Regions from separate parts of the Enterobacter sp. SCRI0065 genome, predicted to be linked through region 1. Evidence: predicted binding sites of a transcription regulator. Region 1 holds the regulator's gene; the other holds the start of a gene.
The links. Region 1 encodes PurR, which represses purine synthesis genes. Its sites were predicted from a motif close to CANGCAAACGTTTGCNTG; they were not measured.
Positions count from the first base shown of each region.

Region 2: a site for PurR is predicted at 5,266-5,283, ahead of purM (phosphoribosylformylglycinamidine cyclo-ligase). Genes of this name have one in related genera too.

Region 1 covers NZ_JCBAJB010000001.1:1,092,759-1,100,264, reverse strand. The annotation lists gene AC6EMZ_RS05380 (C40 family peptidase) at 1-109, shown strand, start outside; gene sodB (superoxide dismutase [Fe]) at 231-812, shown strand; gene AC6EMZ_RS05370 (MFS transporter) at 851-2,017, opposite strand; gene cydH (cytochrome bd-I oxidase subunit CydH) at 2,182-2,271, opposite strand; gene purR (HTH-type transcriptional repressor PurR) at 2,568-3,593, shown strand; gene punR (DNA-binding transcriptional activator PunR) at 3,612-4,523, opposite strand; gene punC (purine nucleoside transporter PunC) at 4,637-5,836, shown strand; gene cfa (cyclopropane fatty acyl phospholipid synthase) at 6,134-7,282, shown strand; gene AC6EMZ_RS05340 (riboflavin synthase subunit alpha) at 7,315-7,506, opposite strand, start outside.
Region 2 covers NZ_JCBAJB010000002.1:130,994-138,499, forward strand. The annotation lists gene ppx (exopolyphosphatase) at 1-1,256, opposite strand, end outside; gene ppk1 (polyphosphate kinase 1) at 1,260-3,320, opposite strand; gene purN (phosphoribosylglycinamide formyltransferase) at 3,528-4,169, opposite strand; gene purM (phosphoribosylformylglycinamidine cyclo-ligase) at 4,166-5,203, opposite strand; gene AC6EMZ_RS06520 (6-phospho-beta-glucosidase) at 5,481-6,911, shown strand; gene upp (uracil phosphoribosyltransferase) at 7,139-7,506, shown strand, end outside.

The sequences.
Region 1 (7,506 bases):
GTCCCCGCGTAGTGGACAAGATATCCAGATTACCTCTCTCAGCGAAGATTACTGGGTTCGCCATTACGTTGGTGCCCGCCGCGTGATGACCCCTAAAACCATTCGCTAATCCCTGCCCTGCCGCACTGTCGGCAGGGTAAGTTCCTCTTTTGCATGCCCTTTCAATTTGCTACTCTACCCTTGCATTTTATATGGTTATTAATGCGCCAAATATAATAAGGAGAGAAGCAATGTCGTTCGAATTACCTGCATTACCGTATGCAAAAGACGCCCTGGCCCCGCACATTTCGGCGGAGACCCTGGAATACCATTACGGCAAACATCATCAGACGTATGTCACTAATCTAAACAACCTGATCAAAGACACCGATTTCCAGGGCAAAACGCTGGAAGAGATCGTACGTACTTCAGAGGCGGGCATTTTTAATAACGCCGCTCAGGTGTGGAACCATACGTTTTACTGGCACTGCCTGGCACCAAATGCCGGTGGCGAACCCACTGGCGAACTGGCGACAGCCATTAACGCAGCATTTGGCAGCTTTGCTGATTTTAAAGCGAAGTTTACCGACGCGGCGATTAAGAACTTTGGTTCTGGCTGGACGTGGCTGGTGAAAGAAGCTGATGGCAAACTGGCTATCGTTTCGACTTCAAACGCGGGCACCCCGCTCACCACCACTGCTACACCGCTGATGACCGTTGATGTGTGGGAACACGCTTATTACATCGACTACCGTAACGCACGCCCTAACTACCTTGAGCACTTCTGGGCTCTGGTAAACTGGGAATTTGTGGCGAAAAACTTCGCGGCATAAAAAGACACGCAGAAGGTTAACCCTTCTGCGTTTTTTAATCACTCCGTCGCACAGGCTGGTTCCGGCTGTTTACGACCGGACAGTACAACCAACAGTAAACCGAGTGCGGCGATAATCGCCCCCATCACCGGCACAAAGCTATACCCCAGCCCGCCAGAAATCACGGCGCCACCCGCCGCTGCACCCAAAGCATTACCCAGGTTAAACGCCCCAATATTGACTGAGGAAGAAAGCCCCGGCGCTTCGTGTGCTACGCGCATCACGCGCATCTGTAATGGCGGGACAACGGCAAACGTCGCAGCGCCCCATATGACCATCGCAATCGCAGCACCAAACTCATTTCGCGCCAGCCAAGGAATGGCGATCATGATGACGATAAGCAAGGTCAGAAAACCTTTCAGCGTACCGCTAACAGAACGGTCTGCCAGCTTGCCACCCAAATAGTTGCCAATTGAAAAACCGACGCCAATCAGCACCAGCATTCCCGTGACAAAGGCCGGCGTCGCATGCGTAATGTCATGCAGAACAGGCGAGATGTAGGTGTACAGAGTGAACATGGCGCCCGCACCCAGTACCGTGGTCAGCAACGCGGACAACACCTGAGGACGAAGCAAAACCGACAGCTCTTTACGCACGTCAGGACGCTCACCGGCTCCTCCTTTAGGCAGAGAGAAGAACAGTGCCACCATCGCCACCACGCCCAGCAGGGCTGTCGCCATGAAAGACATTCGCCAGCCAATGGTCTCACCCATCCATGTTGCTGCCGGCACGCCACCAATATTCGCGATCGTCAGGCCCATAAACATGGTTGCGACCGCACTGGCCTGCTTATGTTTAGGCACCACGCTTGCGGCCACGACCGAACCCAGACCAAAGAATGCACCATGGTTCAGGCTGGTCAAAATGCGCGACAGCATCAGCGTGGTGTAGTCCGGTGAGAGCGCAGAGAGCACATTTCCCAGCGTGAAAATAGCCATCAAGAAGATCAGCGCGTTGCGACGCCCACGATGCGAAAGCAGCAGCGTCATCAATGGCGCACCAATCATTACGCCAATGGCATAAGCGCTGATAAGCATACCCGCGGCAGGAATAGAAACATCCACACCTTTGGCAATTACCGGCAGCAGTCCCATAGGGGAAAATTCAGTGGTGCCGATGCCAAAAGCGCCAATCGCCAGGGACAACAGAGGAAAGTTGATTTTCATTCATTAACTCCGGATGCCGTGTCTTTACGCGACACAGAACAAATATGCCGAAAGCATGACATCAATCACAAAAAATAAGAAGTTAACAAAATAGCAAAAGATTATTGCAGAGGGAGTAACAATGGCGGGGAGAAAGCGAGGGAGAACGCTCTCCCCCGTTTGAATCAGTGCAGTATTGCCGTAAAGCTTGCCGCAACAATCAAAGCCAGCACGATGAAAGTGGTGGTTAGCGAAAACTTAAGATCGGTATTCATCAATTTTTCTCCTTTTAATCCCCACATGAAAAGTGAGCTTGCTCATTTTTACACAGTTTATCCCAAAAATCTTCCTGGATTTAGACTGATAAGTGTTTTTACGCTTCCCCTTTTCATCAAGATAAGACAAAATTCCACGCTAAATTTATAAGCGTACCGGCCACTGACCCCCTCCTGACGTCCTGTGTCGTTTTCCCGGCGTATCGCAATTCACTTTGCGAGATAAGGGTGAGAGAAGGCAAACGTTTACCTCTCAATTTTTCAGGAGCTTAGGATATGGTCTGGAGTGACAGCTAATGGCAACGATTAAAGATGTAGCGAAACGCGCAAACGTTTCCACTACAACCGTATCACATGTAATTAACAAAACTCGTTTTGTAGCAGAAGAGACGCGCAACGCCGTTTGGGCAGCGATTAAAGAGCTGCACTACTCTCCTAGCGCCGTGGCGCGCAGCCTTAAGGTCAACCACACCAAATCAATTGGTTTGCTGGCGACCAGTAGCGAAGCGGCCTATTTTGCCGAGATAATCGAAGCAGTAGAGAAAAACTGCTTCCAGAAGGGCTATACCTTGATTCTGGGTAATGCCTGGAATAGTCAGGAAAAACAACGGGCTTACTTGTCCATGATGGCGCAAAAACGCGTAGACGGTTTGCTGGTTATGTGTTCCGAATATCCTGAATCCGTACTCTCGATGCTCGAAGAGTACCGTCATATCCCGATGGTCGTCATGGACTGGGGTGATACGCGCGCTGATTTCACCGATTCCGTCAACGACAACGCTTTTGAAGGCGGATATATGGCGGGTCGCTACCTGATTGAACGCGGCCATCGCGAAATCGGCGTTATTCCGGGTCCGCTTGAGCGCAACACCGGTGCCGGTCGTCTGGCGGGCTTCATGAAGGCGATGGAAGAAGCATTGATCGCCGTTCCAGAAAACTGGATCGTTCAGGGCGATTTTGAACCAGAATCGGGTTATCGCGCCATGCAGCAAATCGTCTCCCAACCGCATCGCCCTACTGCCGTATTCTGCGGCGGCGATATCATGGCGATGGGTGCGCTTTGCGCCGCTGACGAGCTGGGACTGCGTGTGCCGCAGGATATTTCAGTGATCGGGTATGATAACGTGCGCAACGCTCGTTTCTTTACCCCGGCGTTGACCACCATTCATCAGCCAAAAGATTCGCTGGGTGAAACGGCGTTCAATATGTTGATGGACAGAATCGTCAGCAAACGCGAAGAGTCGCAGTCCATCGAAGTGCATCCGCGCCTGATTGAACGCCGCTCGGTCGCCGATGGTCCATTCCGCGACTACCGCCGCTAATCTTTTCTGCGGGGCCGGTTATTCCGGCTCCCGCAGCCATTCCTTGTTTAGCGTTTCACTATCCCCCAGATAATCCAGCAGCCAGGCGAGCGCAGGCGACATGTCGTTTTGCTGCCAGGTCAGGCAACACGCCGCATCCGGGAAGGGGTTCTCCAGCGTCAACGCCACCCATTGTCCGTTGTCTATTCGCGGTTGGGCAAAATGTACAGGCACCATACCCACGCACAATCCCGCTGAGAGGCAGGTTGCCGATGACTCCCAGTCAGGCGCAACGACGCGTCGCTGATTGTCCAGCAGCCAGGTGATACGCTTTGGCAGTGAGCGGGAGGTATCCTCAAGCACCAGCGAAGGCCAGTTGCGCAACGTATCGTCGCTCAATGGCCCAGCCATCGTGGCCAAAGGATGGTGGCTCGCCACTACGCAGGTCCAGCTCAACGTGCCCATATCGCGAAACGTATAACGTCCCCCGACGGGGATGGCCTGGGTCGCCCCGATGGCCATTTCGACTCGCCCATCCGATAGCGCATCCCACACCCCGTTAAAAACTTCCTGGGAAACACGCAGCTCCACGTCTGAGAAATGCCGATAGAAATCGACAATCATCTGTCGGGTACGTTCAGGCTTAACAATATTATCCACAGCAATAGAAAGATGCCCGCGCCAGCCGTTGGCAATCTGCTGGCACTGCTCACGGGTGATCATCATTTTTTTGATAACAGATCGGCCTTCCTTTAAAAACCATGCCCCGGCAGGCGTCAGAACGACATCGCGATGACGTCGTTCAAACAGTGTCACCGCCAGCCATTCCTCAAGCTGGCGCACGGTATAACTGATCGCTGACGGGACGCGATGCAACTCCTGCGCCGCACTGCTAAAGCTGCCGTTACGCGCGACGGCATCGACCACTTCAAGGGAATATTCAGACCACATTTTCTGCCTACAAATATTTTGAATGCACCAGACAAATATTAGCGTTTCACAAGGGGGATTGCACTCCCTACACTCTGCGCCAAAGAACACCTGCCCTGATTAGGAAAAAAATAATGCAACCTGGAAAAGGATTTATGGTCTGGCTCGCTGGCTTAAGCGTGCTGGGCTTTTTAGCGACCGATATGTACCTCCCCGCCTTCGCAGCGATGCAGGCAGATTTACAGACGCCTGCCGCTGCCATTAGTGCCAGCCTGAGCTTGTTCCTGGCAGGCTTTGCGTTTGCCCAACTTCTGTGGGGGCCGCTCTCCGATCGCTATGGCCGAAAGCCAATTTTGCTGCTGGGTCTGACCATTTTTGCCCTGAGCAGTTTAGGCATGTTGTGGGTCCGTGACGCAACCTGGCTGCTGGTGCTGCGCTTCATTCAGGCCTTTGGCGTATGCGCAGCCGCAGTGACCTGGCAGGCGCTGGTAACCGATTACTATCCGGCTTCGCGCGTGAACCGAATCTTTGCCACCATCATGCCGCTGGTTGGCCTTTCACCCGCCCTTGCGCCGCTGCTGGGCAGCTGGATCCTGGTCCACTTTGACTGGCAGGCGATCTTCGCCACGCTGTTTATTATTACCCTGATCTTGATGATTCCGGCGTTCTCGCTAAAACCGGCTCAGCCGAAAGTCGCCGACCCCGAGGAATCGCGCGTCACCTTTATGTCGCTGCTGCGCTCACGCGACTATCGCGGTAATGTGCTGATTTATGCCGCCTGCTCAGCGAGCTTCTTTGCCTGGCTCACCGGTTCACCGTTTATCTTGCACGATATGGGCTACAGCCCTGCGGTTATTGGTCTGAGCTACGTTCCGCAAACCATCGCTTTTTTGGTGGGTGGCTATGGCTGTCGCGCGGCGCTGCAAAAATGGCAGGGACAACAAATGCTACCGTGGCTACTGGTACTTTATGCATTGAGCGTGGTTGCGACCTTTGCCGTTGGTTTTATTCCCCATGTTGCCCTGGCAGAGATTCTTATTCCCTTCTGCATTATGGCCGTCGCAAACGGTGCCATTTATCCTATCGTGGTTGCCCAGGCTTTACGTCCGTTCCCGCACGCAACCGGTAGAGCCGCCGCCCTGCAAAATACCCTGCAACTGGGCCTGTGCTTCCTGGCAAGTTTGATTGTCTCGGCTCTCATTGCCACTCCACTGATGACCACCACCAGCGTGATGCTGGTTACCGTGGCGCTGGCAGCGCTGGGTTATCGCCTGCAATCCACCGTAAAAAAGCAAAGTGATGACGGTACACAACCAGAATCATCGCAGGCATAGTGGCGCACGCAATTATGTGAAAAACCGGTGATTAGGATGCTAACAATTTTCAGTTGAATGACAGATTTTTGAGGCTTATACTAAATTCGGTTCATATAAATACGATAAATATTATGTGTTAACGGGAGCCGGAGTGCTCCCGTTTTACCATGGATGGATTTTCGGCAAGGGTTTTCTCCCTTCCTCTGTTCTACGTCGGATACTAGCCTCGCGGGTAATCCCGTGAGATTTCTCACAAACCATAAAAAGCGGCTACGCTGTTTGAAGGTTCTGATCACATCAGGTGATGGAGAAGCTATGAGTTCATCGTGTATAGAAGAAGTCAGCATTCGGGACGATAATTGGTCACGAATCGTCAGTGAATTATTGAGTCGAGCAGGCGTCACCATTAACGGTCCTGCCCCTTCGGATATCCAGGTAAAACACCCCGATTTTTTTAAGCGCGTTTTACAGGAAGGTTCCCTGGGGCTGGGAGAAAGCTACATGGATGGCTGGTGGGAATGCGAGCAGTTGGATGTTTTTTTCAACACCGTTCTGCGCGCCGGGCTTGAAAATCAACTGCCCCGGCATCTCAAAGATACGCTGCGTATCGCCTCCGCTCGCCTGTTAAATCTGCAAAGTAAAAAGCGTGCCTGGATTGTTGGCAAGGAACATTACGACCTGGGTAACGATCTTTTCACGCGCATGCTTGACCCGTTAATGCAATATTCCTGCGCCTACTGGAAAGAGGCCTCCACACTTGAAGAGGCGCAGCAGGCCAAACTGCGTCTGATTTGCGAAAAGCTTCAATTGCAGCCCGGTATGCGCGTACTGGACATTGGTTGCGGTTGGGGTGGGCTGGCCTGGTTTATGGCTAAAAATTACGGCGTTGGCGTGGTGGGCGTGACGATTTCAGCCGAGCAACAGAAGATGGCGCAAGAGCGCTGCGAAGGGCTGGATGTGACCATTCTTCTGCAAGACTATCGCGACCTGCATGACCAGTTCGATCGTATTGTATCGGTCGGAATGTTCGAGCACGTGGGGCCGAAAAACTACAATACCTATTTCAACGTTGCAGACCGCAACCTCAAGCCCGACGGGGTTTTCCTGCTGCACACCATAGGTTCCAAAAAAACCGACCATACCGTCGATCCGTGGATCAACAAATACATCTTCCCGAACGGTTGTTTACCGTCAGTGCGCCAGATCGCGAAGGCCAGCGAGCCGCATTTCGTGATGGAAGACTGGCATAACTTTGGTGCAGATTACGATACGACGCTGATGGCATGGCATGCTCGCTTTCAGACTGCCTGGCCTGAGATTGCCGACAACTATTCTGAGCGTTTTAAAAGAATGTTTAGTTATTATCTGAACGCCTGTGCTGGTGCTTTCCGCGCCCGCGATATTCAGCTTTGGCAGGTAGTATTCAGCCGAGGGATTGAAAACGGACTGCGCGTTACGCGCTAAGAAGCCGCCCCGGGAAGCCGGGGCGACGTTTATTATTCTTCAGATCCGAGCTTTAATGCCGCTTCTTTTGCCGCCAGCACGCGTTCAACGGTATCCACGACCGCCTGAGTTTGCGGATCGATTTCAATATTGATGCGATGGCCCAGTTTTTTAGTGCCGAGCGTGGTGCGCTGTAATGTTTCAGGAATTAAATGCACGCAGAAACGGGTTGGTGTCACTTCGCC
Region 2 (7,506 bases), on a different contig from region 1:
TCGATCTTAATGGCTTTGCGATGATAACGCACCAGCGTGGCCATCATCGTCTGCTGTTCCTGATTAAAGCCCGGCAGGTCGCTGTTTTGCAGAATATAAGCTGAGTGACGGTGCATGCCGCTGTGATTGATATTCAGGCCGACTTCATGCAGCATCGCCGCCCATTTTAGCAGTGCAGCCAGTTGCGGATGTGCCAGCTTTGGGTTCTGTACTTCCCACTGTTCGTAAATGTGGGTGGTGGTCTCCAGGACTCGTTTGGCCTGCTCGCGATCGATATTGTATTGGTTCGCCAGGCTTTGCGCGGTACGGCTGCGGATGTCCTGATGACGGAATCGACCTTCCATTTCATACAGCACGCCTTCACGCAGTGCGCCGTCGGAAAGACGAAGCTCGCGGATGGCCAGCGCATCGAACACGCCGCACAGAATGGCGAGGCCAGGTACGAAAACGGCTTTACGATCGTCAGACAGGCCCGGCAAGCTCAGCGCATCAAAGCTTTTGTGTTTCAGCACCTCGTCGCGAAGCATGTCCAGGCGTTCCGGCGTAATAAATCCGTCTTTTTCGCCCATCTCCAGCAGCACTTCATGCGCCGCTTTAATGCTGCCTGATGCGCCCAGTGCCACGTTCCAGCCCTGAATACGATACTGCCAGGCGAGCGATTCCAGTTTTTGCACGGCAGCCATGCGCGCGCGCTGGAAGTTCTCGCGGGTAATGGTGCCGCCCGGGAAGTAGATCTGCGCGAAGCTAACGCAGCCCATGCGTCGGCTTTCAACCAGCTTAGGTTCAAAATCTTCGCCGATCACCAGCTCCGTTGAACCACCACCAATGTCGATCACCAGCTTACGGCCTTTCTCCGGCTGAGTATGCTCAACGCCCATAAAGATCAGACGCGCTTCTTCATTGCCAGAGATGATTTCAATCGGGTAGGGGATCACTTTTTCGGCGCGCTTAAGAAACTCGGGCGCGTTCAACGCCTGGCGCAGCGTATGTGTTCCAACAATACAGACGCTCGACGCAGAGAATCCCTGCAGGCGTTCAGCGAACAGCGACAGGCAGGCTAAGCCTCGCTCCATCGCTTCCTCGCTGAGCATGTTCTTATCGTCCAGACCATCGGCCAAATGGACGCGCTGCTTCAGGCGACCGATGATCTGCATGGCGCCATCGACCTCGCGGGCGATGACCATATGGAAGCTGTTAGAACCTAAATCGACGGCAGCAAATTCTTGCGGTCGTGGGGTCTTATCATTTATCGGCATAGGTTAATCAGGTTGCTCGAGTGATTTGATATAGTCGTAAATCGCCAGCTGTGAGCGCACTTTACGGCGATTGCCGCGCTGCACATAGCGGTTACTCAGTTCTTTGTCGATATACCGCGCCTTAACGGTGTCGCTTAATTGCAAATCAATAATATTCAGGATCTGCTGCTTCAGGCGCGGGTCGAGCAGCGGTGTGGCAACTTCAATTCGGTAATCAATGTTACGCGTCATCCAGTCGGCAGAAGAAAGGTAAACCTGCTTTTCGCCGCCATTTTCAAAAATATAGATACGGTCATGTTCCAGGTATCGGTCAACAATACTAATAACGCGAATGTTTTCACTGATGCCTTCCAGTTCTGGGATCAGTGAGCACATCCCGCGGATCAGCAGGTTCACCGGAACGCCGGAGCTGGATGCAGCATAAAGGCGATCGACCAAACCTTTATCCACCAGGTTGTTGAGTTTCAGCGTGATACCGGACGGCTCGCCTTTTTGTGCGGCGGCGATCTCTTTGTCGATCATGGCATACAGCAGGCGGCGAGAGTTCTGCGGGGAAACCAGCAGATAGTCGAAGTTCACAGGACGATAGGGGTTCTCGATAAAGTTAAACACCCGGCGGACTTCGTTGGTGATGCGCGCATCGGCGGTCAGCAGCGAGTAGTCAGTATAAAGCCGCGCGGTTTTCTCGTTAAAGTTACCGGTTCCGATGTGGGCGTAGCGCACAACGTCTTCGCCTTCTTTACGCGAAATCAGGAACAGCTTGGCGTGAATTTTCAGCCCTGGTGCCGAGAAGATAACATGCACACCGGCTTCCGTCAGACGACGCGCCCAATGAATGTTGGCGGCTTCGTCAAAGCGTGCCTGCAACTCAACCACCACGGTCACTTTTTTGCCGTTGTGCGCGGCATGAATCATCGCATCGATAATGCGCGAATCTTTTGCCACGCGGTAGATGTTGATTTTAATTGCCAGCACGTTCGGATCGAATGAAGCCTGACGCAGCAGTTCCAGCACGTGTTCAAACGTGTGGTAAGGATAATAGAGCAGCACGTCGCGCTCGCGAATGGCGTCGAATCCGTTACGGAACTTATCGAACCAAATATGGCGCAGGCGCGGCAGAGGCTTGTTGACCAGATTGGCTTTGCCGACGTTCGGGAAACCAATAAAGTCTTTAAAGTTGTGGTACCGACCGCCCGGTACGATGGAGTCATAGCGGGAGATAGTGAGCTTGTCGCGCAGCATTTCCACCATGGCGTCTGGCATATCGCGCTGATACACAAAACGTACCGGCTCTGCGGTCAGGCGCTGTTTCAGGCTCGAAGACATCAGCTCCATCAAGCTTGCTTCCATCTCGTGCACCAGGTCGTACTCGGCGTCACGGGTCATTTTCATGGAATAGGCGTTCAGAGCATCGTAATCGAAGAAGCCTTTGAAAATGTCGTCAAGACAGTAGCGAAGAATGTTATCAAGCAAGATCATCGGCTTGCGTCTGCGCGGAGTTTCCGGTGGCAGATTAACAAAACGCGGGACTTTATCTGATGGAATTTCCAGCAGCGCGTAACGAATGGCATCGCCACGGATAATCTCAACCGCAAGATAGGTGTAGTCATCTTTCAGGAACTGCACCAGATCGGTTTCGCGATTAATCAGAATAGGGGTGATGTGCTGGCGCAGATAATGTTTGAAATAGTGACGCAGCCAGGTTTGCTGATTGGCAGAAAGCTGACGTTCATTGATCAGGAAGATCTGATTGCGCGCCATTTCTAACAGCAGCTCATTATACAGACCATCAAATTCCTGGTCGGCTTTCAGCACGCGTGCCTGAATTTTGCCAAGCAAATGACGCGAATGCGAGTTTAAGCCTTGTTCTTCGCTGATGATGATTCGACGTTTGAGTTCGGCAAATCGAACCTTGTAGAATTCATCCAGGTTGTTTGAATAAATACCCAAAAAACGCATACGCTCAATCAGCGGATTACTCTTGTCAGCCGCTTCCTGAAGCACGCGCTCATTGAATGCTAACCAGCTTAGCTCTTTCTCGATGTATAACTTTTCCTGACCCATTACAACTCACACTCCAGTTCAATCACAGGACGTGGTAAATCCGTCTCGCCTTATTATGGCGAGCTTTTCCACGATATGTCCAACTGTGCCAGAAAAGTATGACAGTAAACCGACTGCACAGAGGGAAAATCAGCGCTGAATGCACTGGTTTTTAAGCGGTTTTGGTTTAGCGGGCAACAAAAAGCCGGCAATTGCCGGCTTCATTATTTATTCGTCGCAGGCATGACCCTGCGGCGATAAGAGCGTGCCATCCAGCCACGCGGCATTTTCGCGCATCTCAAGTCGGCCATCAATAAACCAGCCTACCACGAGCGGATAAATAGCATGCTCCTGTGCCTGAACGCGGTCGGTGATGTCATCTTCATCATCGCCCTCAAAGACCGGAATTTTAGCTTGCAGAATCACCGGGCCGCCGTCGAGTTCGTCGGTAACGAAATGCACAGACGTGCCATGCTCCTCGTCGCCGTTTTCAAGCACCTGGCGATGGGTATGCAGACCCGGATATTTTGGCAGTAGAGAAGGGTGGATATTCAGCAGGCGACCAGAATAATGAGAAACAAACGCGGGGCTAAGAATGCGCATATAGCCGGCCAGTACGACGACATCTGGGGCATAGGCATCGATTTCCTGCATCAACTCACGGTCAAAAGCTTCTCGGCTTGAGAACTGACTCGCTTCCAGCGCGTGCGCGGCAATGCTGGCTTCGCGCGCTCGCTCAAGGCCGAACGCGTCGGCCTTGTTGCTGAAAACTGCCCGTATGGTGCCCTTGATCTGTTTCTGTTTACAGGCGTCGATGATGGCCTGCAAATTGCTTCCGTTACCGGAAATGAGCACCACAATATTTTTCATTCAATGACCACACGCTGTTCGGAATCGGACGCTTTAATGATACCGATTTTCCACGCGTTTTCACCTTTTGCCTGCATCAGTTCGATGGCTTTATCCGCTTCACTCGCAGGCAGCGCAATCAGCATGCCCACGCCGCAGTTAAAGGTGCGGTACATCTCATGTTGACTCACATTGCCCGCCGTTTGCAGCCAGTTAAACACGGCTGGCCACTGCCAGGAGGCTTCGTCAATCACTGCCTGCGTATTGTCAGGCAGTACGCGCGGAATGTTTTCCCAGAAGCCGCCGCCGGTCAGGTGGGCGATCGCATGAACGTCCACATTCTGAATCAGCTCAAGAATATTTTTCACGTAAATGCGGGTGGGAGCCAACAGATGATCGGCAAGGGACTTGCCTTCGAGCTGAGTGGTTTCTGGGTCAGAGCCGCTCACTTCGAGAATTTTACGCACCAGCGAATAGCCGTTCGAATGCGGGCCGCTGGAGGCTAGTGCAATCAGCACATCGCCATCGGTGACTTTGCTACCGTCGATAATTTCTGATTTTTCTACCACGCCGACGCAGAAGCCCGCGACGTCATAATCTTCACCGTGGTACATCCCAGGCATTTCTGCCGTTTCGCCACCCACCAGCGCACAGCCAGACTGTACACAGCCCTCTGCGATACCGCTAATGACGCTTGCCGCAGTATCAACATCCAGCTTGCCCGTCGCATAATAGTCGAGGAAGAAGAGCGGTTCTGCACCCTGCACGATGAGGTCATTCACACACATGGCGACCAGGTCGATACCGATGGTGTCGTGACGTTTAAGATCCATCGCCAGACGAAGTTTCGTTCCCACGCCGTCAGTGCCAGAAACCAGAACAGGTTCGCGATATTTTTGTGGCAGTGCACACAGTGCGCCGAATCCACCCAGGCCACCCATGACTTCAGGACGGCGGGTTTTTTTTACCTCACCTTTGATTCGGTCAACCAGCGCATTACCTGCGTCAATATCAACACCGGCATCTTTATAGCTGAGAGAAGTTTTGTTGGTCACGGCTCAAGTCCCCACGCGATTGCATTGCGATAGTAAGAAAAATCGGCGCAATTCTAACAGTCCAGGCAAACGTTTGCGAGCCTAATCTGCGAACCTACTGTGTCGCTGAAAATTTACCCAGATTGACAGTGCGCGTGCTCAAGTTTGACTCCGTTCACGAAAATGAAACCGGTTTCGGTAATGTGCTTGCAACCCGTTAAGCCATTGCACATGATTTCACTGAAACCGGTTTCTGTAACTGTTTTTGCAGAAAATAACGCAGAATGAGGGAAAAGGCATGTCAGGATTCAAAGAAGGTTTTCTGTGGGGCGGCGCGGTCGCAGCGCATCAACTGGAAGGCGGCTGGAAAGAAGGAGGTAAGGGCGTTAGCGTGGCAGATGTGATGACTGTGGGGGCGCATGGCGTGCCGCGAGAAATCACCAGCGGCGTCTTGCAGGGTAAAAACTACCCGAACCATGAGGCTATCGACTTCTACCATCGCTACAAAGAGGACATCAAACTCTTTGCCGAAATGGGATTCAAATGTTTCCGTACCTCTATTGCCTGGACGCGCCTCTTCCCGAAAGGAGATGAGCTTGAGCCCAATGAAGCCGGCCTGCAATTCTATGACGACCTGTTCGACGAATGCCTGAAATACGGTATCGAGCCGGTCATTACCCTGTCGCACTTCGAAATGCCTTTCCATCTGGTCACCGAATACGGCGGCTGGCGTAACCGTAAGCTGATCGATTTCTTCGTGCGCTTTGCGACCGTGGCGTTCGAACGTTACCAGCACAAAGTGAAGTACTGGATGACCTTTAACGAGATCAATAACCAGGCTAACTTCCACGAAGATTTCGCCCCGTTCACCAACTCTGGCCTGAAGTATGAGCCAGGTGAAGATCGCGAGCCGGTCATGTTCCAGGCGGCGCACTATGAGCTGGTGGCGAGCGCTCTGGCAGTCAAGGCCGGGCGTGAAATTAACCCCTCGCTGCAGATCGGCTGCATGATTGCCATGTGTCCTATTTATCCGCTCAGCTGCGCGCCAAACGATATCATGATGGCGATGAACGCCATGCATCGTCGCTACTGGTTCACCGATGTTCACGTGCGCGGCAAGTATCCGCAGCACCTGCTTAACTACTTTGAGCGTCGTGGTTTTGAACTGGATATCACCGCAGAAGATATCGCCGCGCTGAAGCAGGGCTGTGTCGATTACATCGGTTTTAGCTATTACATGTCGTTCGCCACCAAAGCGATGCCGGATAACCCGCAGCTGGACTACGACGAAAGTAAAAGCCTGGTATCCAACCCGTATGTGGAGAAATCTGACTGGGGCTGGCAGATTGACCCGGTGGGCCTGCGCTATTCCATGAACTGGTTCTGGGATCATTATCAGCTGCCGCTGTTTATTGTTGAGAACGGTTTTGGCGCGATCGACGTTCAGGAAAGCGACGGTACGGTGAATGACCAGTATCGTATTGATTACCTTGCGGCGCATATCGCTGAGATGAAAAAAGCCGTCGTTGAGGACGGTGTCGATCTGATGGGGTACACCCCGTGGGGCTGTATCGACCTGGTTTCTGCCGGAACGGGCGAAATGAAAAAGCGTTATGGCTTTATCTTTGTGGATAAAGATAACGAAGGTCAGGGCACGCTCAACCGCAGCAAGAAAAAGTCATTCGACTGGTATAAGAAGGTGATTGCCAGCAACGGCGATAACCTTTAGTTGTCGGGTGGCGCTTACGCTTACGCGTCCTACACTACTCGTAGGCCCGCATAAGCGCCGCGCCACCGGGCAGAACCCCGCACTAAAGCCGGAGCTTCCCTCCGGCTTTTTTTGTCTCTAAACCACTTTGCTTGATGTACGTCAAACAAGATGGGTATGGCGCACTTCGTAAAAAGCGGTATAATCCGGCGATTTTTTTGCGGTAGCCACCTCAGAGGAGAATGAAAATGAAGATTGTGGAAGTGAAGCACCCACTCGTTAAACACAAGCTGGGCCTGATGCGTGAGCATGACATCAGCACTAAGCGTTTTCGCGAACTGGCCTCTGAAGTTGGAAGCTTATTGACCTACGAAGCAACGTCCGATCTTGCGACTGAAAAAGTGACCATCGAAGGCTGGAACGGCCCGGTACAGGTTGAGCAAATTAAGGGCAAAAAAATTACCGTTGTGCCAATCCTGCGCGCAGGTCTGGGCATGATGGAAGGCGTCCTGGAGCACGTGCCGAGCGCACGTATCAGCGTTGTCGGTATCTACCGTAACGAAGAAACTCTGGAGCCTGTTCCTTACTTCCAGAAACTGGTTTCTAACATCGACGA